Regions from separate parts of the Oceanobacillus sp. FSL K6-2867 genome, predicted to be linked through region 1. Evidence: riboswitches for the same ligand, from Rfam matches in the RefSeq annotation. Region 1 holds a riboswitch; each other region holds the start of a gene.
What was found. Region 1 has a riboswitch for thiamine pyrophosphate ahead of tenA (thiaminase II). Riboswitches for the same ligand answer to the same signal wherever they lie in the genome.
Positions count from the first base shown of each region.

Region 2: it holds a riboswitch for thiamine pyrophosphate, as region 1 does, so the genes downstream of both, NSQ77_RS07555 (lipoate--protein ligase family protein) here and tenA (thiaminase II) in region 1, are expected to answer to the same signal.
Region 3: it holds a riboswitch for thiamine pyrophosphate, as region 1 does, so the genes downstream of both, thiT (energy-coupled thiamine transporter ThiT) here and tenA (thiaminase II) in region 1, are expected to answer to the same signal.
Region 4: it holds a riboswitch for thiamine pyrophosphate, as region 1 does, so the genes downstream of both, thiW (energy coupling factor transporter S component ThiW) here and tenA (thiaminase II) in region 1, are expected to answer to the same signal.

Region 1 is NZ_CP150144.1:2,045,226-2,052,653, reverse strand. It holds gene hmpA (NO-inducible flavohemoprotein) at 1-981, opposite strand, end outside; gene NSQ77_RS10225 (Rrf2 family transcriptional regulator) at 1,267-1,707, shown strand; gene NSQ77_RS10220 (type 1 glutamine amidotransferase domain-containing protein) at 1,771-2,286, shown strand; gene NSQ77_RS10215 (glycoside hydrolase family 18 protein) at 2,391-3,680, opposite strand; gene NSQ77_RS10210 (isochorismatase family cysteine hydrolase) at 3,745-4,278, opposite strand; gene tadA (tRNA adenosine(34) deaminase TadA) at 4,370-4,828, shown strand; RNA gene ffs (signal recognition particle sRNA large type) at 4,881-5,146, shown strand; TPP riboswitch at 5,272-5,374, shown strand; gene tenA (thiaminase II) at 5,467-6,159, shown strand; gene dnaX (DNA polymerase III subunit gamma/tau) at 6,353-7,428, shown strand, end outside.
Region 2 is NZ_CP150144.1:1,529,203-1,536,630, forward strand. It holds gene NSQ77_RS07525 (aminodeoxychorismate/anthranilate synthase component II) at 1-183, shown strand, start outside; gene trpD (anthranilate phosphoribosyltransferase) at 167-1,192, shown strand; gene trpC (indole-3-glycerol phosphate synthase TrpC) at 1,193-1,978, shown strand; gene NSQ77_RS07540 (phosphoribosylanthranilate isomerase) at 1,979-2,593, shown strand; gene trpB (tryptophan synthase subunit beta) at 2,594-3,793, shown strand; gene trpA (tryptophan synthase subunit alpha) at 3,793-4,590, shown strand; TPP riboswitch at 4,718-4,821, shown strand; gene NSQ77_RS07555 (lipoate--protein ligase family protein) at 5,038-5,826, shown strand; gene lipA (lipoyl synthase) at 5,819-6,763, shown strand; gene NSQ77_RS07565 (CotY/CotZ family spore coat protein) at 7,035-7,428, shown strand, end outside.
Region 3 is NZ_CP150144.1:3,797,916-3,805,343, forward strand. It holds gene NSQ77_RS18300 (YceI family protein) at 1-501, opposite strand, end outside; gene NSQ77_RS18305 (M3 family oligoendopeptidase) at 789-2,570, shown strand; TPP riboswitch at 2,640-2,743, shown strand; gene thiT (energy-coupled thiamine transporter ThiT) at 2,854-3,423, shown strand; gene NSQ77_RS18315 (hypothetical protein) at 3,493-3,630, shown strand; gene NSQ77_RS18320 (general stress protein) at 3,747-4,097, opposite strand; gene NSQ77_RS18325 (hypothetical protein) at 4,231-5,652, shown strand; gene NSQ77_RS18330 (Glu/Leu/Phe/Val dehydrogenase) at 5,756-7,135, shown strand; gene NSQ77_RS18335 (carbon starvation protein A) at 7,266-7,428, shown strand, end outside.
Region 4 is NZ_CP150144.1:1,567,385-1,574,812, forward strand. It holds gene NSQ77_RS07725 (ABC transporter permease) at 1-559, opposite strand, end outside; gene NSQ77_RS07730 (ABC transporter ATP-binding protein) at 556-1,404, opposite strand; gene NSQ77_RS07735 (LytTR family transcriptional regulator DNA-binding domain-containing protein) at 1,579-2,637, opposite strand; TPP riboswitch at 2,871-2,982, shown strand; gene thiW (energy coupling factor transporter S component ThiW) at 3,159-3,644, shown strand; gene thiD (bifunctional hydroxymethylpyrimidine kinase/phosphomethylpyrimidine kinase) at 3,722-4,543, shown strand; gene thiM (hydroxyethylthiazole kinase) at 4,524-5,294, shown strand; gene thiE (thiamine phosphate synthase) at 5,298-5,906, shown strand; gene NSQ77_RS07760 (helix-turn-helix domain-containing protein) at 6,031-6,189, opposite strand; gene NSQ77_RS07765 (response regulator transcription factor) at 6,231-6,533, opposite strand; gene NSQ77_RS07770 (hypothetical protein) at 6,564-6,686, opposite strand; gene NSQ77_RS07775 (TetR/AcrR family transcriptional regulator) at 6,862-7,428, opposite strand, start outside.

The DNA.
Region 1 (7,428 bases):
AGTAATCTCGTTTACACGATCTTTCATTGCATGGAAATTGCCAGATCTTGCTGCATGAATATAAATAATCTCACGTTCAGGCTGTTCTTGAATTGCTGTTTCAAGCATACTCATCATTGGTGTTAATCCCACACCACCACTGATCAGAACGAGTGGTCTAGTGTCTTTCAAATCAAGAACGAAATCGCCTGCTGGCGCACTGATTGGCAGGATATCCCCCTCATGAACATGCTCATGAAGGAAGCTTGATACCACACCTTTTGGCTGATCTCCTACTCCGTCTTCGCGTTTGACACTAATCCGGTAAAATTCCCCGCCAGGTGCACATGATAAGCTGTATTGACGTAAATGGTGATAGTTTTCTCCGTCAATAACCGCCTTTACAGTAATATACTGACCGGGTTGATACGCTGGAAAAGCTTTTCCATCCTCTGGCTGGAGATAGAAGGATGTAATGACATCACTTTCCACTTCTTTTTTAATAACTTTAAAATTGCGATAATCGACCCATCCACCAGGAACTTCTTTCACTTCATCATACATTGCAGCTTCAACGGATATAAATACATCTGCAATCACGCCATAGGCTTTTGCCCAAGCATCTATAATCTCATCTGTTGCTGCATCCCCTAAAACATCTTTAATTGCCAGCAATAAATTTTCCCCGACAATTGGATAATGCTCAGGCTTAATATTTAAGCTGCGGTGCTTTTGGGCAATTTGCTTTACAACCGGCAAAATAGCTTCTAAATTGTCGATATTAACAGCTGCTGCATACACCGTATTCGCAAGCGCCTTCGGTTGATCGCCTTTTCGTTGATTGGTTTGGTTAAAAATATTCTTTAATTCTGGGTGGTTTTCAAACATCATTTGATAGAAACGTTTTGTTATTGCAGTTCCGTGTTCCTCTAAAACTGGTACAGTAGCTTTTATAATGTCCCTTGTTTTTTGGTCCAATCCAGTAGCAGTTTCTGTTGTCATTTCAAAGCACTCCTTACCGTTTTTTAATTAAAAATATAAAATTGGCTGAAGGAATTTTTTTTACTGGAACAGCCACGTCCAGCCTCAGCGCCCAACGACTAGCGAGATTCCCCATACCTCTATACGTCGTCTCGTATTTAGCCAATAGGGGATGCTTCCGTTTTTATTTTTAAAGATGTATTTATAATACATGTTTAATTATATATGTTTTATTTGCACTGTATCAATAGTGAAAAGTCATTTTGTGTTACAATATTGTGAAGAAGTAAACGAGGTGAGCCATTCATGCAATTAAAGAAGTATACAGATTACGCATTGCGCGTATTAATTTATACAGGAACGAAACCGAATGATGAGCTTGCTAGTATTAAAGAAATCTCAGAGGTTTTCAACATCTCGCAGCATCATTTGGGGAAGATTGTTTTTGAATTGAATAAAATGGGTCTATTGGAAACAATTAGAGGCAGAAATGGTGGGATTCGGCTGGCAAAGTCTGCATCGGAAATCAACGTTGGGCTGCTTGTTCGCAGTCTTGAAAGTGATTTTAACTTACTCGAATGCTTTGACAAGGGAACAAACCATTGTGTAATTACCCCTGCATGCACCCTGAAACACGCACTGAATAAAGCGCTCCATGCCTTTTTCAAAGTGCTTGATGAATATACCGTTCAAGATTTAATTTCGAATGAAGAGGAATTGCGAGCATTAATGGGCATGAATCAATGATGTTTCAATTTCCTATAAAAGGGAAGACTCCTTATGAATCTTATTAGAAGGAGCGGATAAATAATGGGTAAAAAAATCGCAACTGTCATAACCGATATGTTTGAGGATGTTGAATATACAAGCCCAGCAGAGGCTTTTAAAGAAGCAGGACATGAAGTAATCACCATTGAAAAAGAAAAAGGCAACCAAGTAACAGGGAAAAACAAAGAAACTACGTTAACAATTGATAATGGGATTGATGATGTCAATCCAGATGATTTTGATGCGTTGTTCATCCCTGGCGGTTTTTCTCCCGACTTATTACGGGCAGATGATCGCTTTGTGAAGTTTGCTAAACAATTTATGGATGCGAAAAAGCCTGTATTTGCGATTTGCCATGGACCACAACTATTAATTACAGCAAGATCGCTGGAAGGACGCGATGCGACAGGATACAAATCAATCCAAGTTGATATGGATTACGCAGGCGCAAAGGTTGTTGATAAAGAAGTAGTTGTTTGCCAAAACCAGCTCGTTACAAGCAGACAACCAGATGACTTGCCAGCATTTAATCGGGAATCCATTAATTTATTGAAATAGGCGGAAGTATTTAAATTACTGTAATAAATGACAAGAAAAAAGACCGTCCTCCATCAAAAGGGGGGGCGGTCTTTTGAATCGACTGAAAAAGGCTGGACGACATTCTATTCTATTTTTGTTATTGTAAATTGGTCATTTAACAGAAGCCAATTTTGTGGGAAGGCAAGTCCGAGCTTCCAATAGGCGATACCTAGTAAATCCAGCTCACGAATCATGTCGAATTTTGCCTGTATGGATCGGGCATCTTCAAACCATACTTCATGCTCATTTCCCTCAGCATCAGTATAAGTGAAAAATGGTGCCTGTGCTACAGGGTCAAATTGAATAGCAGCATTATGTTCCCGGGCAATTGCGATTGCTTGCTGTGGACTTACAGCACGGGCAGCCTCTCCACCTTCTGCAAATGGTAATGTCCAATCGTAGCCATATAAATTTTGACCTAATAATATTTTATTTGCAGGAATAACGGTTAACGCATATTCAACGACATTTCGAACTTGGTCAATTGGTGAAACAGCCATTGGAGGTCCGTAGCTATAGCCCCATTCATATGTCATCAATACAACAAAATCAACTATTTCGCCATGAGCAGCGTAATCATGTGCCTCATACCATTGACCTGTTTGAGCAGCACTTGTTTTTGGCGCGAGAGCTGTAGATAAGAGTAAGCCTTCCTGGGAAAATCTCTCCTTAGCTTTACGTAAAAATGTATTATATGCTTCTCTGTCGCCAGCTGGCAGAAATTCAAAATCAAAGTGGATATCAGTAAATCCTTCTGAATGAGCTGTGTTTACGATATTATCCAATAATGTATTTTGAACCGCTTGTACGGTTAAAATGATATGACCAAGCTCATCACTGAAACCAGGACCTTCCAAGTTTGTTACAACCATTGCCATTGCTGTATTTGTGTTTTCAGCAATTTCCCTAAGATTCCCCATTGGTGGTGCGTTCAATGAGCCGTCTCGATTTACCCGATAGCTGAATAACGCAAGGTAAGTTAAATAAGGGGAATTTTTGGCGGCGGCATTTTCTAAGGTTTCAGAAACCGTGTCGCCAAATGGCTCAATGTATGCATATGATGTGATTTCACGCTTATCTCCAGGTGGAATATAAAGCCGTAAGCCGACAGGAAGTGTCATCTCAGGTGATATATTATTAATTGATGCCAGTTCTTGATAGCTCATCCCAAATCGATTTGCAATGGAATAGAGGCTATCTCCTGACTGAACAAAGTAAAACTGACCAATGATTGGGATAACAAGCGCTTGCCCGATGACGAGATCATCAGGAGCGTCCAGCTCATTGGCATTCGTAATGGCGACAGCAGTTGTATTGTATGTATTAGCGATTGAAGCCAGCGTATCTCCTTCTGCTACAACATGAATTTGCAAGAAAACTTCCTCCTTCAAAACAATTTCTCATTTCAACTTATGTGAAGGAGGACGTCGATATGACTTAAAGTGGGTCGATATTCGCTTTCATCACAGAACGGATCAAATATAATGCGTAGTCATTATTCTCCTTTGTTTCGGATGCCATACAATTTGCTGGAACATGCATCCCAAGCTGGTACATATATGCATCCTTTGCAGTAAAAAGAATGCAAATATCTCCCGCAATTCCGGCCATTAAAAGGTGACTTCGATTTAAATCTGTAAGCAAGGATTGGAGGGGGGTCTGGAAAAAGGCAGAATGCTGTGGTTTAATCAGGAAGTAATCATCTTCCTCGGGAGCGAGTGCCTCGATAATACCCCTGCTCCGATCATTCTTACAGTTTTCGATAATTTTATGAAAGTCTGCTTGCCATAAACCGTAATGATCATTAACATAAATAGTAGGCAGGCCATTTTCTTTAGCAAATTTCTTCAGCTTAATGAGGTTTGGCAGAATTGCCTTCGTATTTCGATATAAATCATCACCGCCATCAAAGTCAAAATCGTTGATAATATCGATAAATAATACGGCAGTGTTATTAAGTGATGTATCCATTTATAGGTCTCCTTATATTCGGTATAGACTACTTAATAGTATTTCCCCGTTTCGGATTGTTTCAAACTTTAAAACAAGGCGTTGTGATAATATGAATGATGTAAAATTTATGGAAGCGGCAATTGAAGAGGCAAAAAAAGCATCTGTATTAAATGAGGTTCCAATTGGTGCGGTTATTGTATATAACGATGAAATTATTGCAAGAGGTCATAACTTGCGGGAAACCTCACAAACGACATTATCCCACGCTGAACTCGTTATTATACAGGAAGCAAATGGAAAAATAGGCAGCTGGCGACTGGAGGATTGCACCCTTTACGTTACATTAGAGCCATGCCCGATGTGTGCAGGCGCTATTGTCCAGTCACGAATTAAGCGTGTTGTGTACGGAGCAGCAGATCCCAAGGCTGGCTGTGCAGGTACATTAATGAATTTATTGAATGAACCCCGTTTTAATCATCAGGTTGAATTAACGTCAGGTGTTTTACAAACAGAGTGTGCTGCATTGCTTAAAGATTTCTTTCGTGCACTTCGCAAAAGGAAAAAATAGTCGGTAACCTTGGTGTTGCATTTTGTCGTTTTAGTCGTTATAATGGTAACTACCGTGCTAAGCGGGGAGGTAGCGGTGCCCTGTACTCGCAATCCGCTATAGCGAGGCTGAATTCCCACTCTAGGTGTGGCGATTTTATGGTCTGCCTTAAGGGATTGGTGTTGACGTCCGGGTCCTACGCAACAGGAACCCACGAACCCTGTCAGGTCCGGAAGGAAGCAGCAGTAAGTGGAACCTTCTGTGTGCCGTGGGGAAGCCTAGGCCGAGCCATGAACTTAAGTAACGCATAGGGTCGTCACATCGAAAGTGGGTGCACGGCTACATAATTCAATCAAACACCCTTCAAACGTTTTGAAGGGTGTTTTTTAATGCGATGAAACACATTTCATGTAAATAGTTTTACTTTTATGAAAAAATGAAATAAGATAGAATCAGAATAAATAAAAATCCACTAGGGGTGCCATTTGGCTGAGATAAGATACATTTCTTTATCCCTTTGAACCTGAACTGGTTAGTACCAGCGTAGGGAAGTGGAGCTGGTGACTTATACATATTCTGTAGCTGTATATAAAACCACTCCATTTCGGGGTGGTTTTTTAGTGTTCATACAAAGGTAAATACAGGGAGGAGTAATTATTATGCGTTTTTCAGAATCATTGCGAGAGGCAACAAAACAGAGTTGGGAACTAAGTCTAAATCATCCATTCGTACAAGGGATTGTACGTGGCGATTTGCCATTGGAAATATTCAAAAATTATATTTTGCAGGATATTTATTATCTGAAGCATTACGGTAAGGTGCACGCATTTGCCGCTGCACATTCAGATGACTTTCATGTTGCTGCCAAACTGGCTGAAAAAGCAAAGAAGACAGCTGAAGCAGAATTAACCGTGCATAAGGAGCATGCAGAAATTTTACAGATTACAGATGCGGAAATAGAGAATTTTAAGCCTGCACCGACTGCATATGCGTATACATCGCATTTATACCGAGCATCACTGTCTGGAAGCCTGTCTCAAATTATAGCTGCAATGCTGCCATGTTACTGGTTATATGCAGATATTGGCTTTACTTATAAGGAAGCAAAACCGAAAGAGGAAATTTACCAAAATTGGCTAAACACATATGCGAGTGAGTGGTTCCAGGAATCCACACAAGAGATGATTGACCTGCTTGATGAATTAGCAGAAAAAGCAAGCGAAACAGAAAAACGGAAAATCAAAAAGCAATTTATTATTGCGAAAGAATATGAGCTCGCATTCTGGGAGATGTCCTATACGTTTGAAACATGGCTTTCGGAAAAGCAAGAGACTCGGCGTCTGTTTAAATAAAAAATCAGGGTGGTATATAAAATCCACCCTGATTTTTTATTCCGCAAAACTTTCTAATCAACCTACTTATAAACGAAATGTGACAGTAATACCAGATGACTTTTTAAAAAAATATATTTCGTCTGCTTATGGTTCACATTCACCCCTAAAATCGGGTATAATTAGAAATAGATCATAGAGGGGAATCTGTATTATGAGCTATCAAGCTTTATATCGCGTTTGGCGTCCAAGAACCTTTGAGGACGTCGTAGGACAAACACATATTACAAGAACACTGCAGAATGCGATTGTACAAGATAAATTTTCGCATGCCTATTTATTCTCTGGACCAAGAGGGACAGGGAAGACAAGTGCTGCCAAAATTTTTGCCCAGACAATCAACTGTGAGCATGCACCAGTCAAGGAACCATGTAATGAATGTGATGCATGTCGTGGTATTTTGGATGGATCGATTTCAGACGTTATTGAGATTGATGCAGCATCCAACACGAGTGTTGATGATATTCGTGAGATCCGTGACAAAGTGAAGTATGCCTCAAGTGCAGTACCATATAAAGTGTACATCATTGATGAGGTGCATATGATTTCCATTAATGCATTCAACGCATTACTGAAAACATTGGAAGAACCACCAAAGCATGTTGTCTTTATTTTGGCAACAACCGAGCCACATAAAATTCCATTAACGATCATTTCGAGATGTCAGCGATTCGACTTCAAACCAATATCCAATAAGGCAATTGTAGATCGTATGCAAACGATTATGGAGGCAGAGAACATTTCTGTTTCTGAAGAGGCTTTGGAGACTGTTGCATTAGCAGCAGAAGGTGGAATGCGTGATGCATTGAGTATTCTTGATCAAGCAATCTCCTATAGTGAGAATCAAGTAGAGCTTGATGATGTTTTGGCTGTTACAGGTGGGGTTTCCCAGAAAGTGCTCACTGATATTGTGAAATCCATGCACGAAAAAGATGTAGAACAGGCATTACAGCTGCTGAATGATTTGATCCAGCGTGGAAAAGATCCTGGACGATTTGTATACGATCTTATTTATTTTATGCGCGACTTATTACTGTTCAAAAGTGCTCCAACCTTGGAAGGTTTATTGGAGCGTGCCAGAGTAGATGACAACTTTCTAGCACTTTCTGATTCTGTATCAGCTGGTTGGATTCAGGATGCTATCATCCAACTGAATCAATGTCAGCAGGAAATCAAATGGACGAATAGTCCAAAGGTTTTCATCGAAATTGCGATACTGACAATTACCAA
Region 2 (7,428 bases), 520 kb from region 1:
CTTGAGGTTGTAGCCCATGCACTTGAGGATGGAGAGATTATGGGACTCAAGCACCGAGAATTTCCACTTTACGGCCTGCAGTTCCACCCAGAATCGATCGGTACACTATCAGGAAAAACAATGATTCAAAACTTTATGAAAGAAATCAGAAAGGAGTATTTAACAAATGAAACCGTATCTTAAAAAATTGATGAATCGTGAACATTTAACAGCAGAAGAAATGAAGGATGCTGCAAATTACTGCTTTACAACCGATGTGACTGAATCCGAAATTGCTGGATTTCTAACTGCGTTACAGATTAAAGGAGAAACCGCAGATGAAATTGCTGGACTTGTTGAAGTAATCCGGGAGAAGTCCTCCTTCCAAACGAGTCCAATCCAAGATGCAATGGATAACTGTGGTACCGGTGGAGATGGGTCCAACAGTTTTAATATTAGTACCACCTCTGCATTTGTTATCGCAGGGGCTGGCGTTACAGTTGCAAAGCATGGAAACCGAAGCATCTCCAGCAAAACTGGAAGTGCCGACGTCCTGGAACATCTAGGTGTCTCCCTTTCATTTTCCAACGACCATGTCAGTGAAATGCTTGCAGAAAATAAAATTGCATTTCTATTCGCTCCACATGTTCATGAAGCACTTCGCCCTTTTTCAGTCGTTCGGAAGCATTTGGGACTGCCAACAATATTCAATGCAATTGGCCCACTGACAAATCCAATTGAGCTTGATACCCAGCTGATCGGTGTATACCGTAAAGATTTACTGCCCATTATCGCTGAAGCTGCAAAGAAATTAGGCAGACGTCGAGCTGTTGTCGTTAACGGTGCTGGTTCAATGGATGAAGCTTCCCTGGCTGGAGACAATCACTTGATTATCCTCGAGAATGGGAAACTCTCTGAAACAACCATCCATCCAGAAGAGGTTGGCTTATCCGTTTATCCAAATAAAAGTATCCGCGGTGGGAACGCGAAGGAAAATGCAGAAATCCTCAAATCTGTTTTAAACGGGACCCCCGGGCCATACTTGGATACAGTTTTATTAAATGCAGGACTTGGCTTATTTACAAATGGCAAAGCAAACAGTCCTCAGGATGGAATTGAATTAGCACGAGAAAGCATCCAATCAGGTGCAGCCTTAGAACGTTTACAGCATTTAGTAGCATACAGCAAAAAAATTCCAAGTGGGGTGTATTAAATGACTTTCTTAGCAAAAATTTTAACCGAAAAAGCAAAAGAAGTTGCAGAATTGAAAACAAAAACAATTGAGCAAAGGAATCATTCTCCAGTTCCTACTTTCAAAAGCAGGGTAAAAGGTGCAGCACATATGAATATTATTGCTGAAATTAAACGATCCTCCCCATCAAAAGGAGCGATTCATATGTCGGTGGATCCCGTTACACAAGCGAAGCAATATGAACAGTCCGGTGCCGCTGCTATTTCTGTACTGACAGACGAACCTTTTTTCAATGGCTCAATGGACGATTTACGAGCTGTTCGAGAAGCTGTAGCTATTCCAATTCTATGTAAAGACTTTATCATTGATCCGGTTCAAATTGATTATGCGAAAGCTGCCGGGGCAAACATTATTTTGCTTATTATTGCCGCCTTATCCAAAGAACAATTTACTGAGTTATACAACTATGCAACGAGCCATAATCTAGAAGTACTCTGCGAGGTTCATAATGAAGAAGAATTAGAGCGGGCATTGAAAGTAGATCCAGAAATTATCGGCATTAATAATCGGAATTTGAAAACATTTGAAGTCAACCTTGAGACAACCGATAAGCTTGCAAAGCTGATAACAAAACAAGAAACGATTCTGATTAGTGAAAGTGGAATGAAGACAAATGAGGATGTATTGCGGGCTGCTGATGCAGGAGCAAATGTCGTCCTTGTCGGCGAAACACTGATGCGATCAGACAATGTAGATGAGACATTCAAACAGCTGCAAATTCCCCTGCCAGTAAGAGGAGTGAACTAAATGATCGTCAAAATATGCGGCATTACTACAAAGGAGGCAGCTGCTGCTGCAGTAAAATCTGGAGCTGATTATATCGGTTTTGTTTTTGCCAGGAGTTCGAGGCAAATCTCTCCCGAGGAAGCTGCGATTATTGCAAACTCTATCCCTTCTTCCATTAAAAAAGTTGGTGTTTTCGTCAATGAAGCTGCCGAAACGATGAAGGAGATTGCCCAGATGGTCGGCTTAAATACGATTCAATTGCATGGAGATGAGCCTCCCGCGATCGCTCAGCAACTGCCATATGAAATTATTAAAGCATTTCCTGTTAACAAAAATACACTAACTTCCATTCGTACTTATCCTTGCGACTATTATTTGCTTGATAGTCTCGTAGATTCCCGAAGAGGCGGAAGCGGAATTGCCTTCGATTGGAGTCTAGCTGATCAGCTATCCATCAATCGTGAAAAAATCATGCTGGCAGGCGGGCTTACTCCGGACAATGTGGCCAAAGCGATCAGCACCGTACGCCCTGCTGCCGTTGATGTTTCCAGCGGTGTGGAAACAAATAAAGAGAAGGACCTAAATAAAATAGAAAAATTTATAAAAAATGCAAAAACAAAAGAAAGGGTGTCATAAATGTCAATCTATACCATGCCAAACGAGGCTGGAAAGTATGGCCAATTCGGAGGAAAGTTTGTTCCAGAGCTATTAATGCCAGCAGTCATCGAATTAGAAGAAGCCTATGAAAAGGCAATGAAGGATCCTGAATTCATCCAGGAGCTAAACTACTATTTAAAGCAATATGTCGGGCGGGAAACACCATTATATTATGCAGAGAAACTCACCAAAGCACTTGGTGGTGCTAATATTTATTTGAAACGAGAGGACTTAAACCATACAGGTGCACATAAAATTAACAATACGATTGGGCAGGCATTGCTAACTTTAAGAATGGGCAAGAAAAAGGTTGTTGCTGAAACAGGAGCGGGCCAGCACGGTGTCGCAACAGCAACCGTTTGTGCATTACTTGGGCTAGAATGTATTGTCTTTATGGGTGAAGAAGATATCCGTCGTCAAAAGCTCAATGTGTTTCGTATGGAATTGTTAGGTGCTGAAGTGCGTGGAGTTTCTCAAGGCAGTGGAACTTTGAAGGATGCTGTTAATGAGGCATTGCGTTACTGGGTTAATCATGTCGATGATACCCACTATATTATCGGATCTGTTGTTGGTCCGCACCCATTTCCGAAGATCGTTCGTGATCTTCAATCTATTATCGGGAAAGAAACAAAAAAACAAATCCTCGATCAAACTGGTAAACTGCCAGATGCAATCATCGCCTGTGTCGGTGGCGGCAGTAATGCAATGGGGATGTTCTATCCATTTATTGAGGATACAGATGTAAAAATATTCGGTGTAGAAGCTGGAGGCGCTGGTCTTGAAACAAATCAGCATGCCGCAACTCTAACTGGCGGCGAAGTCGGTGTGTTGCATGGTACTTTAACTTACTTACTCCAAGATAAAGAAGGATTAATCGAGGAAGCCTTCTCTATCTCTGCCGGACTTGACTATCCTGGTGTTGGGCCTGAGCATAGTCACTTGCATGAAATAAATCGGGTGAATTACACATCCATTACAGATGATGAAGCACTTGAAGCTTTCCAGTTTTTATCCAAAACAGAAGGAATTATTCCTGCACTAGAAAGCGCACATGCAATTGCATATGCAATGAAGCTTGCGAAAGAAATGCCACAAGAAGACAATATCGTCGTTTGCTTATCAGGACGTGGAGATAAAGACGTCGAACAGGTAAAAAACAGGATTGGAGGGAACATGTAATGGGTAAAGCAAAGTTAGAACGTATACTGGAGGACAGAATAAATGCGAATGAGAAAATCTTCGTTCCTTATATGATGGCTGGGGACGGCGGACTCAATCACTTAGAAGAAACAATACACTTCCTACAAGATTGTGGGGCTGCAGCAATTGAAGTTGGTATCCCCTTCTCCGATCCTGTTGCAGATGGACCAATTATTCAAGAGGCTGGTATCCGTGCATTACAGGATGGAACAACTCTAGCAACAGTTATAAAAAAACTAGCAGCCTTTAAGGATAATCGTTCAATTCCTATTGTTATCATGACTTATTTAAACCCAATTCTAGCATACGGGGTTGACCAATTTGCCAAGGATTGCTTTGAAGCCGGGGTTGATGGCGTCATTATACCTGATATACCGATGGAAGAAGAAGAGATTGTAGCTGGTGCTTTATATGATCAGAGCATTGCTTTTATTCGCCTTGCAGCAATGACAAGTTCAGAAGAACGCTTAATAGAATTAGCAAAACGTTCAGAAGGGTTTCTCTATGCGGTTGCTGTTAAAGGGACAACAGGAGAGCGTGAATCACACGATATGAAAGTGCATGATTATTTGAAACTTCTTAAGAAGAATAGTTCTATCCCTGTTCTTGCAGGGTTCGGTGTCTCAAATTCCGAGCAGGCACAGGAGCTTTCAGAAGCATGTGATGGTGTCATCGTTGGAAGTAAAATTGTTCAGCTGCTGCATGAGGGAAAACGAAAAAACATCCAGCAGCTAATAAAAGGAAGCATTCAAACAAACATGCATAAAGTTCGGTAAAACACACATATCAGGTTAGTTTGTACGTGAATACGAACTAGTATAAAAATTCTTAACGCTAATTGTTGTATTTATCTTTACAATTATTACAATAAGCAGTAAGCTTAGCATGTAATTCGAATAAATAAATACGCACTAGGGGAGCTGCTTGGCTGAGAAAGACGTTCCGCGCCTGACCCTTTGAACCCGAACTAGGTAATACTAGCGTGGGGAATGTGCAGTCGAAAATGGATCTAATATGTTATCGATGGATAAATTTATTAAAGACTGCATTCTATTTGATGCAGTCTTTTTTAAATAAAGAATCGTAAGCGCTCACTGCAGCATTGACGCTTTATATCTCAGCATCTAGCAGCTCTCAAAAAGGTATTCTTTTCATCGGAGGTGTCTACATTGAAGAAACATTGGGCTTTTATTAATACCGGCTTTCAGGATGCTTCGTGGAATATGGCATTTGATGAGTGCTTAATCAACTGGCATCATGAAGGTAAAATCCCACCAACATTACGATTTTATGGCTGGAAAGCACCTAGTTTATCTGTCGGCTACTTTCAAAAGGTTGACAAAAAGATTGATTTCGATGCAATAGAACGGCATAAATGCCAATTTGTCAGACGATTAACCGGTGGCAGTGCAGTGCTTCATGACGATGAATTAACGTACAGCCTTGTTATTTCAGAGAATGACCCAGATATTCCTGTGTCCGTTCAAGAAGCATACCACGTACTATCCAAAGGGGTATTTGAAGGTTATCACAACTTAGGCATCCCCGCTGAGTACGCAATTCCAGACAGGGAAAAGGCCAGAGGCAGAACAGCAATATGTTTTGAAAAACCTGCATTCTACGAAATGGTTGTAGAAGGGAAAAAGCTTTCTGGAAATGCTCAAACAAGAAAAAAAGGCGTACTTATGCAGCATGGCTCAATTCCAATGAGCATGGATACAGAGATGCTCTTTGATTTATTCTTATTTTCCTCCGAACGTTTACGAGAACGGAGTCGAGACGCTTTTTTCAAAAAAGCCGTCACAATTAATCAATTGACAAATCGAAAGTATCATTATGACATGTTAACGGAAGCATTTAAAGCGGGTTTCAAGAAAGGTTTAAATCTTGAGCTCCATCCTTTGCAATTAACAGAAACCCAATGGCAAGAAGTACAGCAATTAGCACAATCAAAATATGAATCGAAAGCATGGAATCTAACTCAAAATAAGGAGCGTGCTAGCATTGGCTAAACAGGCAGAACATATTCGTAAACCAGAATGGCTTAAAACCAAAATCAACACAAATGAATCCTATAAAAAACTAAAGCACTTAATGCGTGATCAACGACTGAATACAGTATGCGAAGAAGCAAAATGTCCCAATATTTATGAATGCTGGAGCGAACGAAAAACAGCCACGTTTATGATTTTAGGCGATACATGTACTCGGGGCTGCCGTTTTTGTGCAGTGAAAACAGGTCTTCCAAGCGGGCTTGACCTGGGTGAACCAAAGCGAGTTGCTGACTCTGTTTCCATTATGGGGCTAAAACATGTTGTTGTGACAGCGGTTGCGCGTGATGACCTGGAAGATGGAGGAGCAGCTGTTTTTGCCAATACTGTCCGGGCAATTCGTCATCAGAACCCAGGCTGTACGATAGAAGTTCTGCCATCTGATATGAAAGGTGATTATGAAAGCTTACATACGCTGATGGATAGCGAACCAGATATTTTCAATCATAATATTGAAACCGTTAGACGATTAACAAAACGCGTTCGAGCCATCGCAAGATACGACCGGTCCTTACAGCTGCTTCAACGTGTGAAAGAAATTGCACCAGCTATTCCTACAAAATCCAGTATTATGGTCGGACTGGGAGAAACAAAAGAGGAACTCATCGAGGCAATGGATGATTTGCGTGCCCATAATGTGGATATCGTTACAATTGGACAATATTTACAACCAACGAAAAAGCACTTAAACGTTGAAAAGTATTACCATCCAGATGAATTTGAAGAATTGAAACAAATCGCTCTCGAGAAAGGCTTCTCACATTGTGAGTCTGGTCCATTGGTACGCTCTTCTTACCATGCTGATGAACAAGTAAGCCAATCTTCAGCACAAAGACGAATTAAATATATGAAAGGCTATGAGTCACAAGAGAATAAACAAGTTGATTTTCACTTTTAAACTTTTAAATACATGTTATTTAAAAAATCCCTCCTAATAATTCGTTAGGGGGGATTTATCGACACATTCACTCTCAATCCGACAGCCTTCCCACAAATTATACCTTCTAACATAAAATTTCCCTTCTCCATCACGAGCTTATTATGCATCTACCCTACTTCATCCGTACAATTTTCATTTCCCAAAATTTATTAGACTATTATACAGGCATCGCGAGAGTATCAACATATCTTGATAGTAAATACAGCAACAGAGAAAGGAGCGACAATTCATGAGTCATAATCCCCATCCATGCAATCATCATAATTGTGTTTGTGAAGTAGTAAGAAAGATAGTCTGTGCACAGAAAGAAGTATCCGATAGAGACAAAAACAAACACTGCAGCAGCAGCTGTGAAAATTCTATTAAACAATTACTTTCATCACATTCTAAAAGCAAAAATATGAACACAACCATTCCATTTGTTCTATTTAACAAAGGCAGCCTTAAACCATTTATTGCAAGCGGTGTTCATAAAAAAGAAAAAAAAGGATGCCATCATGATTATGATACATTTGCTGCAATCGAAACACCAGTCTTGCGGGCTATACGATTTATTCCACACAGCTGCTGTGTCGAGGTTGAATTATTACAGCCTGTAAATGAACATTGTATTCCAGTAACGC
Region 3 (7,428 bases), 1.8 Mb from region 1:
TTTAACATCTTCCCCAACTAGTACGCCACCAGTTTCAACTGCTGCATTCCAAGTAAGACCGAATTCTTTTCGGTTAATTGTTGTTGTGCCACTGAATCCAGCTACAGTTGCTCCACCCATTGGGTCTTTACTTTGTCCTTCAAATGTTACGTCAAGTGTAGCAGGTTTTGTCGTTCCGCGAATTGTTAGATCACCAACTACATCATATTGATTAGAGGAAGTCTTCTTAATATCTGTCGCAACAAAAGTCATATTGGGATGATTCTCAGCATCAAAGAAGTCTGCTGAACGTAAATGATTATCACGGTCTTCATTTCGTGTATTGATACTATTTACATCAATTGTCATTTCAATCTTTGCATCTGTCAAGTCCTCAACATCAGCTTCAATTACTGCATCAAATTTATCAAATGTTCCTTTCGCTTTAGAAATCATCATATGCTTTACAGAAAAACCAATTTCACTGTGGACTTGGTCAACCGTCCAAACTGTTTTTGTCATGTCTGATTACCTCCATTTATTATAATTACTTTCTGTTACTTAGTATATAATCATAATAAGCTATTGTCAACTGCATTTAATTAAAAATAAATTAATTAAAACTAAATTTACATTTCCTATAAATAATCTTCCCGGATGTGAAGCTGCTGAAACGCATTTAAAGGATCGTTTCATATCTTTGTTTCAATACGTGCATCTAAAATTACCCAATTTCGTGATTATCATCAGAAATTTCGTTATAATAGGAAGATAGGTAAAAGATAATTTATCAAACAAGGGGAGATATTATGCAATTGACTTTAAATCCAAGATGGGATTTGGATACGCTATTTCCGGGAGGAAGCGAATCAGAGCAATTTCAAGCTTATGTTAATCATATAAAGGAAGCATTGGCAGATCTTTCAGAAAGAGTGGAACAATTTATTCCACAAGAATCAGGATATATATCCGAATTCCTGCAAATCGTACATAAATTAGAAAAGACAAGCAAAAAACTGCGTGAGGCTTCTGCTTTTGTAAGCTGTCTCAGTGCACAAAACGTAAAAGATGAAAAAGCGGACATATTAGTCGGCCAGCGAAGTGCTCTTTCTGCAAAAATGGGAATTATTACAACGAAATTTGATCAAAAATTAATTGCTATTCCAGATTCAGATTGGAAAACATTATTGCAGTTGCCTGAATTGGTGGATATTGCTTTCGTCTTAAATGAAAATAGAGCAGCAGCAAAAGAAAACCTGTCTGAGGAGCAAGAGGTACTGATTAACGATTTAGCAGTAGATGGCTATCATGCCTGGAATCAAATGTACGGAGCGGTCGTAGGTAATATGACAGTGAAGATTGAAGAGAATGGGGAACACAAACATTACTCTGTGGGTCAAGCTTCCAATTTACTTACGAATCCTGACCGCGAAATGCGAAAACATGTTTTTAAGCGGCTGGGTGATGCCTGGGAAGAACAAGCAGCTTTATTTAGCCAAACTTTAAATCATTTAGCCGGCTTCCGCTTGGAAACTTATAAACACCGTGGATGGAGACATGTTTTAAAGGAACCATTAGCAATAAACCGGATGAAAAAAGAAACACTGGATGCAATGTGGACTGCTATTATTAATAATAAAAAGCATTTTGTAACGTATTTAAATAAAAAAGCAGATTTGCTTGGCTTAGAGAAATTAAGCATTTACGATATTAGTGCTCCGCTAAGTAAAACTGTAAAAACATCAAGCTATACAGAAGGTGCAAATTATATTGTCGATCAATTTCAAAAGTTCAGCCCAAAGATGGCAGATTTTGCAAAAATGGCATTTGAAAAACGATGGATAGAAGCTGAAGATCGGCAGGGTAAGCGTCCTGGAGGATTTTGCACGAGCTTCCCAGATAGTGAGCAGACACGTATTTTTATGACATATTCTGGTACATCTTCAAATATTTCTACACTAGCCCATGAATTAGGTCACGCCTATCATCAGCATGTGATGAACGATGTCAACGGCTTAAACCAACGCTACGCAATGAACGTGGCAGAGACCGCTTCGACCTTTGCGGAGATGATTGTAGCAGATGCATCTGTAAAAAGTGCACAAAGCAAGGAGGAAAAGCGCTCTCTGCTGGAGGATAAAATTCAGCGTAGCGTTGCCTTTTTTATGAATATACACGCTCGGTTTTTATTTGAAACACGATTTTATGAAGCGCGTAAACAAGGAATGGTGTCCGCACATCACTTAAATGAATTAATGATTGAAGCACAGAAGGAAGCTTATTGTAATAGTTTAGAAGAATATGATCCAAGCTTTTGGTCCTCTAAGCTGCATTTTCATATAACTGGTGTTCCGTTCTATAATTTTCCATATACATTCGGCTATTTATTCAGCCTGGGTATTTATGCATATGCAAAGGAAAAGGGCGGCAGCTTTGAGGAAGATTATATTGCATTATTAAGAGATACCGGCAGAATGACAGTAGAAGAGCTTGCACAGAAACACCTGAATGTTGACTTGACTAAGCCGGATTTTTGGGAGAATGCAATTGGATTATGTGTAGAAGATGTAGAAGAATTTCTCAGCTTATAATATACTATAATTTATTTGTTAAATTCTAATAAATAAGGTACAATACAGATGACAAAAAAGTAAATAGAAAAAGCCTACAGGGGGAGTCGTTTTGGCTGAGAGTGAACAATTAAGTTCAGACCCTTTGAACCTGTTAGTTAATTCTAACGTAGGGATGGTAGTCTTTTTGATGGAATAAAGAAAGTAATGTGAGCGAAGCAGACTGCTTATTGCAGTCACCATCAGAAAGCTTCCCTTGGCATTACTTTTTTGCGTCTAAAAAAGTAAGGGAGAGTTTTTAACATTGAATACAAAACGTACGTTATTTTTAGTAGAGGTAGCGATTTTTACTGCATTAGCACTTCTTTTAGACATTCTTCCAATATCTTTTAAAATTTGGGCGCAAGGCGGATCGGTTTCATTTGCAATGATTCCCATTTTTATTGTTGCCTTCCGCTGGGGGATTAAAGGTGGTCTGCTTTCTGGGTTTCTTTGGGGAGTTTTGCAAGTGGCAACTGGAACGGCTTATGTTTTAGTACCGCTGCAAGGATTTATTGATTATGCAATTGCATTTACAGTACTCGGCTTTGCTGGTGTTTTTGCTAAGAAAATTCAGGGAGCGGTTAAATCTGGTGAAACGAAAACATATTTGAGCTATATCACCTTTGGTGTTTTCGTTGGCTCTGGCTTGCGTTTCATAGCTCATTATGTGGCGGGAATTGTTTTCTTCGGCTCAGCAGTTGAAGGCCAGCCAGCTTGGCTGTATTCATTAATTTATAATGCATCATACATGGTTCCTTCATTTATTCTCAGTTCTGTAATTGTATTTTTCTTGTTCCATAAGCAGCCACGAACATTAATGAACGCTGCATAAAATATTATACATTCGCTCACAGAAGAATAACCTCTAGAAGGGGTTATTTTTTATATAGGAGGTGATGAAATGCGTGAATTAATCGGTACATGTGTGAAATGCAAAGAGGAAGTCTATTGTAAAGATGGATTCTTTGATGGTGTACACAAAGGGGGAAAACTATTTTGTAATCCTTGTGCTGCTAAATTAGATAAGAAGGAGTTGTAAATAATAAGCATCCTTTTCATTAAAAGACCTCCCTTTCAGGCTAAAGAAGAAAGGGCGGTATAATCCCGCCCGGAGTTCTTGCCTAAGTCTTTAAGGGAGATTAGGTTTCGGCTTTTTTAAGCGAGCATTTGATCAACCAAATCATGGTTAGTAACGATAAGAAGAATTTTGCCGTCATCTAAGTCCTCTTCATAATTTTCTGCCTCTACAGAAGAAACACCAATTTCTTTTAGCTTGTTTCGTAATTCATCACCTTGACTGTTAAACATATTTCCAACAGCACTTGAAAAATCCATTTCTTTCATTCCAATGGTATTTGCGTCAGCTCCGTCAGCTATTCGACCAGTTCTTTCATCGTCGTGTGTAAGGATATAAATATCCTCTTTCGTTATACCTCTTGCCTTTAATTTGTTAATATCAAGTTTAATTTGGGTTTCATCTACATATTCTCTTACATATGGTTTCATGTTTGCATACCTCCTTAAAAAGTTATTATTTATGTTCCCGTTCTTTAAATAATAAAACATCCAGTGCTCGAAATTGTCGCATACAGAAATTTTTACGCATAGGCTATAGCACATCCAAAAGGGAGGAATACGTATGGTTTTAACATTTTCCCATTTGCTTTATGGCTTATTTACACTCATTGTTATTTTAACAATGGTTTTTAGAAAAGGTGTTGTATTTCCTACGCTATTAGGAACCTTTATTATTGGCTGTTTTTACACGGGCAGTGTTGTGGATGGGCTGACGACAATTTTCAGAGCTAATTTAGTAGCCGCACAAGAACTATTCAATATCTTTCTGATTATTACCTTTATGCTTGCGTTATTGCATGCACTTCGAGATTTAGAAGCTGACAGAAGGATGGTTGAACCGTTTGAGAAAATGATGGTAAATGGTCATGTTTCTTTTTTTGTTCTCGTAGGTGTCACTTATGTTATTTCGTTGTTCTTTTGGCCGACCCCTGCAGTTCCATTGATCTGTGCATTGCTAGTTCCAGCAGCTGTTCGTTCTGGCTTGCCGGCGATGACATCCGCCGTTGCGATAGCTCTTGCAGGTCAAGGAATGGCACTCTCCTCGGATTATATTGTGCAAGTAGCACCGGGATTATCTGCAGCATCCGCTGGTGTCGATATTAATGAAGTTGCTGATAAAGCGATGATTCTATCGCTTGTTTCTGGTAGTGTAGCCATTCTGCTTGCATATATATTGTTAAGAAGAGGTATCCGAAAAAAAGGCGATGCGCGAATTGAAAAAGACTTAAAAGGATTACAGTCTACTGCCACGTCTAATCACAAGGCAAAAACAAAACACGTTACATTTTGGAGTAAAACTTTTGCTGTAATTGTCCCGCTGACATTATTAGGTGTTGTAGGCTTCATGATTTACGAAAAGCTTCTTTCTGGAAGAATGAGTGGTTTAGAAGGTGGCGATGGTGCTGCATTTATAGGGGGAGTAGCTGCAGTTTTATTGTTGGCTATTACATTTGCGTATGGGAGACAACATGCACTGGATTACATCAGTAACCATATTACAGATGGATTTGTATTTGCGTTTAAAGCAATGGGTCCAGTCATTCCAATTGCAGGCTTTTTCTTTCTGGGAAGCCCAGAATTCTCAGGAAGTATCCTGGGAGTTGAAGAGAATGCGCCAGCACTATTATTTGACCTTGTCCAGTCTGTACAAGATTACCTCCCGCAAAGTGCGTTTCTTGCAGCTTTCAGTCTTTTAATAATTGGTATTATTACAGGTCTTGATGGTTCAGGGTTCTCTGGTTTACCACTAACTGGGGCATTGGCAGCTTCTTTACAAAACAATGCAATCGATGCATCGACTCTTGCAGCAATCGGTCAAATGGGGGCTATTTGGACTGGGGGCGGAACAATTGTTGCATGGTCTTCTTTAATTGCAATTGCGGGATTTTGCGGCGTATCTGTGATGGAACTTGTAAGGAAAAACTTTATTCCCGTAATCTGCGGTTTAATGATCGCTACCGTTTTTGCAATTTTTTTGCTGTAGGTGATTTTAATTTAAAAGGATATTATTGGTAGAGGAGGAAGCAATCATTTGTTACACTAGAGAAAAATTGGGGAAATTAAACAAAAAGGAAGGAGGTATCGTCATGCCAATTAATACAGTTGAAATGATTGGGAACTCTTTGGATATCTTGTCTGATGAAACCGAGTTTCTAAATGATATTCAAGATCAGGACAGGGAAAAGGTTTTCCGAGCGCTAAAATCAATTTTATCGACTCCGAACCATATTGCAAAATCCTTTCTTCGGGTTACACTTGAAAATGAAGAGGTAGTTCGAATCCCTGCTTTTCGGGTACAGCATAATAATATTCTCGGACCATATAAAGGCGGAATTCGATTTCATGAATCGGTTCATGAGGATGAAGTGGTTAATCTTGCTACTTTAATGACACTCAAGAATGCGCTGCATGAAGTGCCTTTTGGTGGAGGAAAAGGTGGTGTCGTAATTGATCCTAGAAAATACCATCCAAGAGAGCTAAATCTAATATCACGAAAATACGTTCAGTATTTCAGCGATATTATAGGACCAGACAAAGACATACCGGCACCGGACGTAGGGACAAGTGAACGTGAAATGGATTGGATGATGGGAGAATACAAAAGTATCCATCCTGGAGGAAGCTATCGTGGCAGTTTTACGGGGAAAAGTGTTGTCAATGGTGGATCGTTAGGACGCAAAGAGGCAACAGGAAAAGGTGTCTACTACTCATTCCGTTATTTATTGCATGATTTCTTAGAAGAAAAGGAGGCATGGCTGACAGAACGGGAAAACACAGCTGCTAAGAATCTACTGCTTCATAAAGATAAACGATTGCGAGCAGCAATCCAAGGTTTTGGTAATGTAGGATCTGTTGCAGCACTGGAAGCCCATCAATGCAAATTATTGAATAATAAAGTCATATCTGTAAGCGATCACAATGTGGCACTCTTCAATAATGATGGTCTTGATATTCCAACACTTATTAAATACACGACGAAGAACCAAGGAGACTTGCCGAAAACAACTGCTGAATTAGAATCAGCAGGCATAAATGCTAATATTCTTTCCCGTGATGAATTATTAACACTAGACGTAGATGTGCTTTTTCTGGCGGCTTTAGCAGACCAGATTCACGAAGGAAATATGGAGCAGATACAAGCTAAAATAATCGTTGAGGCCGCAAATGCACCAATCAACAATGCAGCAGACGGCTATCTGAACAACAAGGGAGTTATTATTATACCAGATATTTTAGCAAATGCAGGCGGGGCCATTGTATCCTATTTTGAATGGCTGCAAGGCCGAGAAACCCAATTTTATTCGGAGAAAGAGGTTTACACTAAGTTATATGAAAAAATGACAGTGACCTTTCAAGTCGTTTATCCGAACTATTTTTCGGATCAGTTTACTTTAAGGCAACATTGCTATCGTCATGCTGTGATGAAATTATCGACGATACTGTATAGGCAGGGCAAGCTTTATTGATATTTAAAAGAAAAGACAATTAGGGTCTTTTCTTTTTTTGTGTGCAGCATTATTTTGATATGAATATAACTTATTTTAAATACATAGCATGTACTGGGTAAGAACAAATAAAAGAGGGGGGAGAAGTAACTTGAATGCGATCCTAGTTGCTCTTATTGGTATAGTCATTTTTGCTTTGGGTTATCGCTATTATTCAAAATTTGTTGCTGAAAAGATTTTTAGGCTGGATCCCAACTATGTAACGCCAGCGCATCGGTATAAAGATGGTGTCGATTTTGTGCCAACAAATAAGT
Region 4 (7,428 bases), 480 kb from region 1:
GTAAATAATCAATGACAGAAAGGATAGGATACTCTTCCACAAGCGCTTGGAACATCGACCCAAAACCGAAAATAAACATAACTGGTAAAATGAGTACAGAAGCTTCAATAACGGTTCTAGAGACTAATCCCATCAGTGTTCCTAAAGCAATGTAAAACAAACTGGAAATAACAATCGCAATTACTATAATACCTATATTCGCAGGTTCATAACCCATTATCATTGTACAAAGAATAATTGTTATTGCAGATAAAATAAAGGTTACTAAGCTTTTGCCACCAAGGATTTCCGGTATAGTTGCTGGTGAAAGCATCAGTCCACGCAGTGTATTCTTTTCTTTCTCTTCAGCTATAATCGAACATTGCAGGAATGCTGTTACAAGCGATAAGGTCAAGTTAATTACTAAAAAGTGAACTTCTACCGTAATATTTTCCATCCTACTATAGAAGAAAGCAAAAATGAGCGGCATCAGAATTGTTGTGGAGACATACATATTCTTATATAAATCCTTCATATCCTTTTGGAAAATTGCAATTACACGCTTCATTGAAAAAGTCATACTAATTCCCTCCCTGTTACTTCTACAAAAATATCTCCCAATGTTGGTTCATTTGAATGAATGGATACAATCTGATCGGTTGATAAATAGTTATAAATTTCATCCGCGCCTTTTGATCCACCTGGTAAATTTAACTTCCGGCCATCTTTTAATTCAACTGTTACAGAGGTATCCGAAAATTGTCTGCGCAGCACTCTTGGCTCATCGAGCAATTGGATTTTCCCTTTATGCAGGAATGCAACGCGTTTACATAGTGCTTCTGCTTCGCTCATATCATGTGTAGTCAGAAAAATCGTTGTTCCTTTTTCATTCAATTTGCGGAGTCCATCATGAATATGCTTGGAGTTTGCGGGATCTAAAGCAGATGTTGGTTCATCTAAAAACAACAATTCCGGTTCATGCAGGAAAGCTCTTGCTAACGTTACACGCTGCAGCATTCCTTTGGAAAGCTTTGAAACTACCTTTTTCGTATCCTCCGTCAAGTTAACCATCCCAAGGACTTCATTAATTCGTTTTGTTGGTACATCATAAAGATCGCAATATAGTTTCAAATTGTCATAAATTGATAAACGTTGGTATAACCCGCTATTATCTGTAATAACCCCAATTTTTTTTCGATAGGATGGCTTATTTAAGGAAGCTGCTGGTATATTAAATACAGAAGCATCTCCAGAGGTCTGGATCAATTGTCCAGTGAGAATTTTTATTGTTGTCGTCTTCCCGGAACCACTCGGACCTAAAAAACCAAATGTCTCTCCTTTTTTCACTTGAAAACTTACATCTTCCAATGCAGCTTTATTGCCAAAAATTTTTGCTAATGATTTCACTTCAATAATGTTTTCCAAAATTCTTCCTCCCCGTAAATCACTTTTGTTTGTGACTCTAGATTAAATGGAAAATGAAGTGAAAACAGCATATTTCTAATGAAAAGAGTATTTTTCAAGGTGAATGGAGTATATTTTGCAGTGAATTATCTAATTAGTAAGCCTTGATTTTCCGCTTTTTCCAATGAACGGAGCTTATTTAAGGCCGAGCAGATCTTTTAATTCTGCCATTTTTGTTTTTGAAAGTGGCACTTGTGACTTTTCCTTATCATCCAAAATCAAACTATAGCTATTTCGGGTCCATGTAATTACCTCGCGAACCTTCTGTAAATTTACAATATAGGATCGGTGACATCTGAAGAATCCAAAATGCTGCAAGCGGTCTTCTAAATTGGTTAAGGTGAGTGAGCTTGGAAATGCTTCTCCTTTTATGTAAATATTTGCTTGACCATCATTACTCTCAATGTAGTCAATCTCGGGTGGGTCAAATAAAACAATTTTGTCATTGACCTTCGTTGGAATTTTATTCAATTGAATTGGCTTTGGACCTTTCTCATTATCTGTTTCTTCTGCTGGAATTAATTCTGTATCCTTTTCTTCTGCTGCATCTTCCTCTGTTTCTGTCTCAATAATTCGTAGTCCATCTTCATCCAGCCGATAAACACAATCAGCGACCGTAACAGCACTCTCCATATTTCCAGTTAATATAAGTATGCTTTTGCCTATTTCTTGTATTTTTCTCGTGATATTAATAAATACACGTTTTGTTTCCATGTCTACATTCAAGTCCGGCTCCTCAAAAACAAATAAAGAAGGTGCCTGAATTAGTAAACGTCCATATTGCACACGTTTCATCTCCGAAAATGTTAAGTCTCTAATTCTTTTATTCTTCTTTTCTTGCAGCTGTGTTAAATGGATAATTTGTTCTAACTCCAGTTCCACTTCATATAGTTTATTAAAAAAACGTAAATACTCAGAAACCGTTAATCTCTCATACATCCCTTCTTCAAAAAAACAAATGCCAAGGTTGTTCAAAAATCTCCGTTTGTCTTCTGCAATGGTTACATTTTTAACCCGAATTTCCCCATTTACCACAGGGATTTTTCCAAGAATCATATTTAAAAGCGTACTCCGAACATTTAGTGATGAATAAATTGCTGTAATATGTCCTTCAGCAATTTCTAAATTAAAAGCGGAAAACAGCTGTGTATCTTTTTCATGTTTTTCTATATTTTTCATTGTTAAAATTGTCATTTTATCAGCCTTTCATTATTCCGTCTTTTGTGGATGTAGGAATTGATGATGTAATTATCCTCTATGGGCAACTGACTGTGTAAAACATTTGTTTATAACAGTATTCAGTATGTTACTTTTATAACTCTTCTGTATAGCAGACTACATTAGTTATACCATGTTTTCCATGTTAATAATGACAAAAGTTAAAAAATTTGTTAAGCTTAGAGTTGAATTCAAATGTATATCGTTATTTAAACTACTAGGGGTGCCCAAAATATGGGCTGAGAGGGAAGCGTACCAATTCCCGACTCTTATGGACCTGATCTGGTTAATGCCAGCGGAGGGAAGTAGTCTGACATATGTCCAAACTATTTTTCACACGTATCAAGCTGGGTCCCAATGGATCTAGCTTTTTTTGCGTCCAATTCCAGCAACGCGGCCGCAGCTGAATTCCAAAATTCAGTGACCAGGACTTGCTGTACAGAAGTGCACTGATTTATATCACTGCCTTTTGTATTACCCCAGAAATGGAGGAACTGATGAATCGAACACGTTTATTAACTACCATGGCTGTATTTATTGCAATCGGCACGATTACTGCTCAATTGCTATGGTTTCCCGCTGGAATCGCTAGAGCCTATCCTGTTCAGCATGCAATTAATGTCATGACAGCAGTTACGCTCGGACCAGGACCAGCCGTCGTTATCGCTTTTATGATCAGCTTACTTCGCAATATGCTCGGGCTAGGTACATTATTAGCATTTCCAGGTGCAATGGTTGGTGCCTTTTTAGCAGGCTACCTTTATAAAAAATCCGGAAAAAATGCACTGGCTGCTGTTGGCGAAGGCGTTGGAAGCGGGATTTTCGGTGCACTTTTCGCTGTACCATTTGCTTCTATCTTTATGGGAAGCTCTGCCGGAGCATTTGCCTTTATCCCACCTTTTTTAGTTAGTAGTATTACTGGTTCCCTGATTGGCTTATTTATCGTTTCAAGAGTTGCAAGTAAACGTTTAATTCGTCATTAAATTGCACGATTTATACAAGGATTAATAAAAATAACACTTACATGTGAGAAATCTTTCAATAGGACGGTGTATAACCAATGAAACAAGTAGCATGTGCACTTACAATTGCCGGAACAGATCCAAGCGGTGGAGCAGGTATCCACGCTGATTTAAAAACATTCCAAGAGCTGCAAAGCTATGGAATGTCCGTTATTACCTCGGTTGTAGCCCAGAATACAACAGGTGTTCAAGCAATTCACCATGTACCACTTAAAATTATTGAACAGCAACTGGACTCCGTGATTTCCGATATGCCTATTCACGCACTAAAAACCGGAATGATCGCCAATCAAGATATGATGGAAGTTATCCAGAAAAAAATAGCAGCCCTTCAAGTTCCATATGTCATGGACCCTGTTATGGTTGCGACGAGTGGAGATGCTTTAATAGAAGAAGAGGCACGTGATTATTTACGCAAGCAGCTTTTACCACTCACCACACTTGTAACTCCAAATATTCCAGAAGCGGAATTTCTAATTGAAGAACCGATTGAAACAACAGCTGATATGAAACAGGCCGCAGAGCTGCTTGTTAAGAAATTCGGTGTTGGCGCTGCCCTAATCAAAGGCGGGCACAGAGAAGGCGAAGCAATTGATTTCCTGTATGACGGCTCAAACATACACAGCTTCTCAGCAGAGCGAATTGATACAAAAAACACGCATGGAACTGGCTGTACGTATGCAGCTGCAATTACTGCCTATTTAAGTAAAGGATTATCTTTGTATGACGCTGTTAAAAATGGAAAGGAATTTGTCACTGCGGCAATTAAGCATTCCTTCGATCTTGGATCTGGAAGTGGTCCAACAAACCATTGGGCAATACGGAAAGAAGGTGCTAAACATGAATTCACAAATTATTAAAAGCGTACGGGAAAAGACACCACTCATTCATCATTTAACGAACCAAGTTGTGATGAATTTTACCGCAAATGGTCTATTAGCCTTTGGCGGCGCTCCCGTAATGGCAAAAGCCGAAGAGGAAGCAGAGGATATGGCTTCTATTGCGGATGGTCTTTTAATAAATATTGGTACCTTAACAGCAAACGATCTAGATGCAATGATACTTGCTGGTAAAAAGGCAAATGAAAAAGGAATTCCCGTTGTACTCGACCCAGTAGGTGTTGCTGCAACGACATTTCGGACAGCTGCTGTTAAACAAATTTTAAAAGAGGTAAAGCCTACTGCTATCAAAGGAAATGCAGGTGAATTAGCATATCTAGCCGATATCCCTTGGCAAACAAAAGGCGTAGAATCTATCGGAGATGGTAATGCAGAAGAAATTGCTCAGCGTGTAGCAAAGGCGTACGAAACGACTGCCGTTGTTACCGGTAAAACAGATATTATTTGTACTGGAGAGTCCTGTATCCTAAATCATACGGGGCACCCAACTTTAGCTAAAGTAACAGGAGCTGGTTGTTTGCTAGGCTCTATACTGACTGCCTGTTTAACAACCGATGACCCAATTGAAGAGCAAGCATTGACAGCTGTTCAATTTTACGGATTAGCCGCCTCCCATGCAGCCGCTAGTCCATCAGTAAATGGCTCAGGGACATTTGTTGCGCCATTCATCGATGCCCTTTCACTTGAAGTAGAACAACTGGAGGGAAAATAAGCAATGTTATTTTTACGAAAATATTTTATTATGGGCAGTCAAAACTGTAATCGTGACCCAGCAAAAATACTGGAAGCTGCAGCCAAAGCTGGAATCACAGCATTTCAATTCCGCGAAAAGGGACCTGCATCACTTAATGGTAATGCGAAACTGGAATTAGGCAAGCAGTTACGAGCCATTTGCAGACAGTACGAGATTCCGTTTATTGTAAACGATGATGCCCGGCTTGTTGAATTACTGGATGCGGACGGAATTCATGTTGGTCAGGACGATCAATCGGTAAAGGAGTTGCGTCTGGCTTTTCCAACTAAAATCATCGGACTCTCCCTTTCTAACATGGGTGAAGTTGAAAGAAGTCCACTAGATCTTGTCGATTATATTGGTGCAGGTCCAATTTTTCCCACAACAACCAAAACAGATGCAAAAGCGGCTGTTGGTTTGGAATGGATTCAGACATTACGCACCCAATTTCCAACGCTGCCAATTGTCGGTATTGGTGGGATCAATACGAAGAATGCGAGCTCTGTTCTGCAAGCTGGGGCAGATGGAGTTTCATTTATTTCTGTGGTTACACAGGCAGAGGATATTGCTGGAGCTGTGAAAACTATTTAGGAGAAGATATCCCAGAGTCTAACTACTGGGATATTCTTTAATCCGTAACCTAACAAAGGAAGCAAACTATCAAGTTAACACTTTTCCTGATAAGTCATCCCCATCAACAAACAGGAAACAATCACTATAAATAGAAAAAAATAGTATCCCTCAGCTTATTGCGAAAGCTTTTAATATGAACTGTTACTGTGTTATTGCCATCAACATTCATCAGTTGCCATACATGCTCATAAATTTTTTCTTTTTCAAACGTAATAAATGGATTCTTAGCAAGAAAAAACAAAATTTCCCGCTCTTTGGCGGTTAGAAAGAGAATTTCTTCATCTAAAAATACAGCTTCATTAAAAAATCAACGCCCAGCCCATGTTTATAATGAAAGACTTGCTCATTATAATGTTTATTTGTATAGCGCTGGTATCTTCTTAGGTGAGAATGTACCCGAGCAGCCAATTCTTTCAGGCTGAACGGCTTTGTTAGACAATCATCCGCACCAAGACCTAATCCTCGTATCTTGCTTTCATCCTCACTTTTAGCACTATCAATTAATAATGGTATATCACTTTCTAATCGAATCTGTTCACATAATGTAAAACCATCCATCTCTGGCATCATAAGATCAATAAGCACTAAGGTATAATTATCCTCTTTGAAATCCTCCTAGCCTTCTACCCCAGTTGATGCCCAAGTCACTTCAAATCCTTCTCTAGCTAAGTGATTCCTCATAATCGAGGCAATTTCATAATCATCTTCCACGATAAGAATTTTGCTTTGTTCTGCCATAGGTCCTCCCCTTCTCCAACTCAAGTATAAGTCACTTTATTAACGACAACGCAAAAGTTTATTTTTAGTTAATAATTAGTGGTCAGCTAAATAAATTAGCCTTAACTGCTTACGACAGAACATAAAAAATCCTTTTCTACGTTTCCCATAGAAAAGGATTAAAAGCTAGAAACGCCTATTCCCTTGGCACAATCCCATTTTCCAGAACTTGAATTATTCGATCAACCTCTTCCTCATCGTTCCAATCTCCCTCAGGAATAATAACGTATCGTGCGATAATATAAGAAAAAATAGACGAGGCAACGATTCGAATGATTGTATCGGGATGGGTTTTTATAAGCTGGCCCTTAGCCTGGTAATGTTCAACAATGTTTCTGAGTTTACCAAAAATATCTTTGCCGATATACTCAATAAACTGCTCCTTTAACTCTGGATGAAAAGGAATTTCCTGAATCAGTATCCGTAAAAGGGGCAGGTTTTTTTTAATAAATTCTTTTCTATTCTCAATCATTGCTCGAATAAAGTCTTGAAAACGTTCAAAATCCTGATCAAGAACCTTGTTCATATCTTTTTTTACCATTGGAGCAATCAGCCTCACCATCATCGGTGAAACAATCGATAACAAAAGCCCCTTTTTCGATTTAAAGTGTTTAAAAATTGTCCCCTCTGCAACTTCTGCTTTATTAGCGATTTCACTCGTGGAAGTACCTGCATAGCCTTTTTCTGCGAATAACTCTGTTGC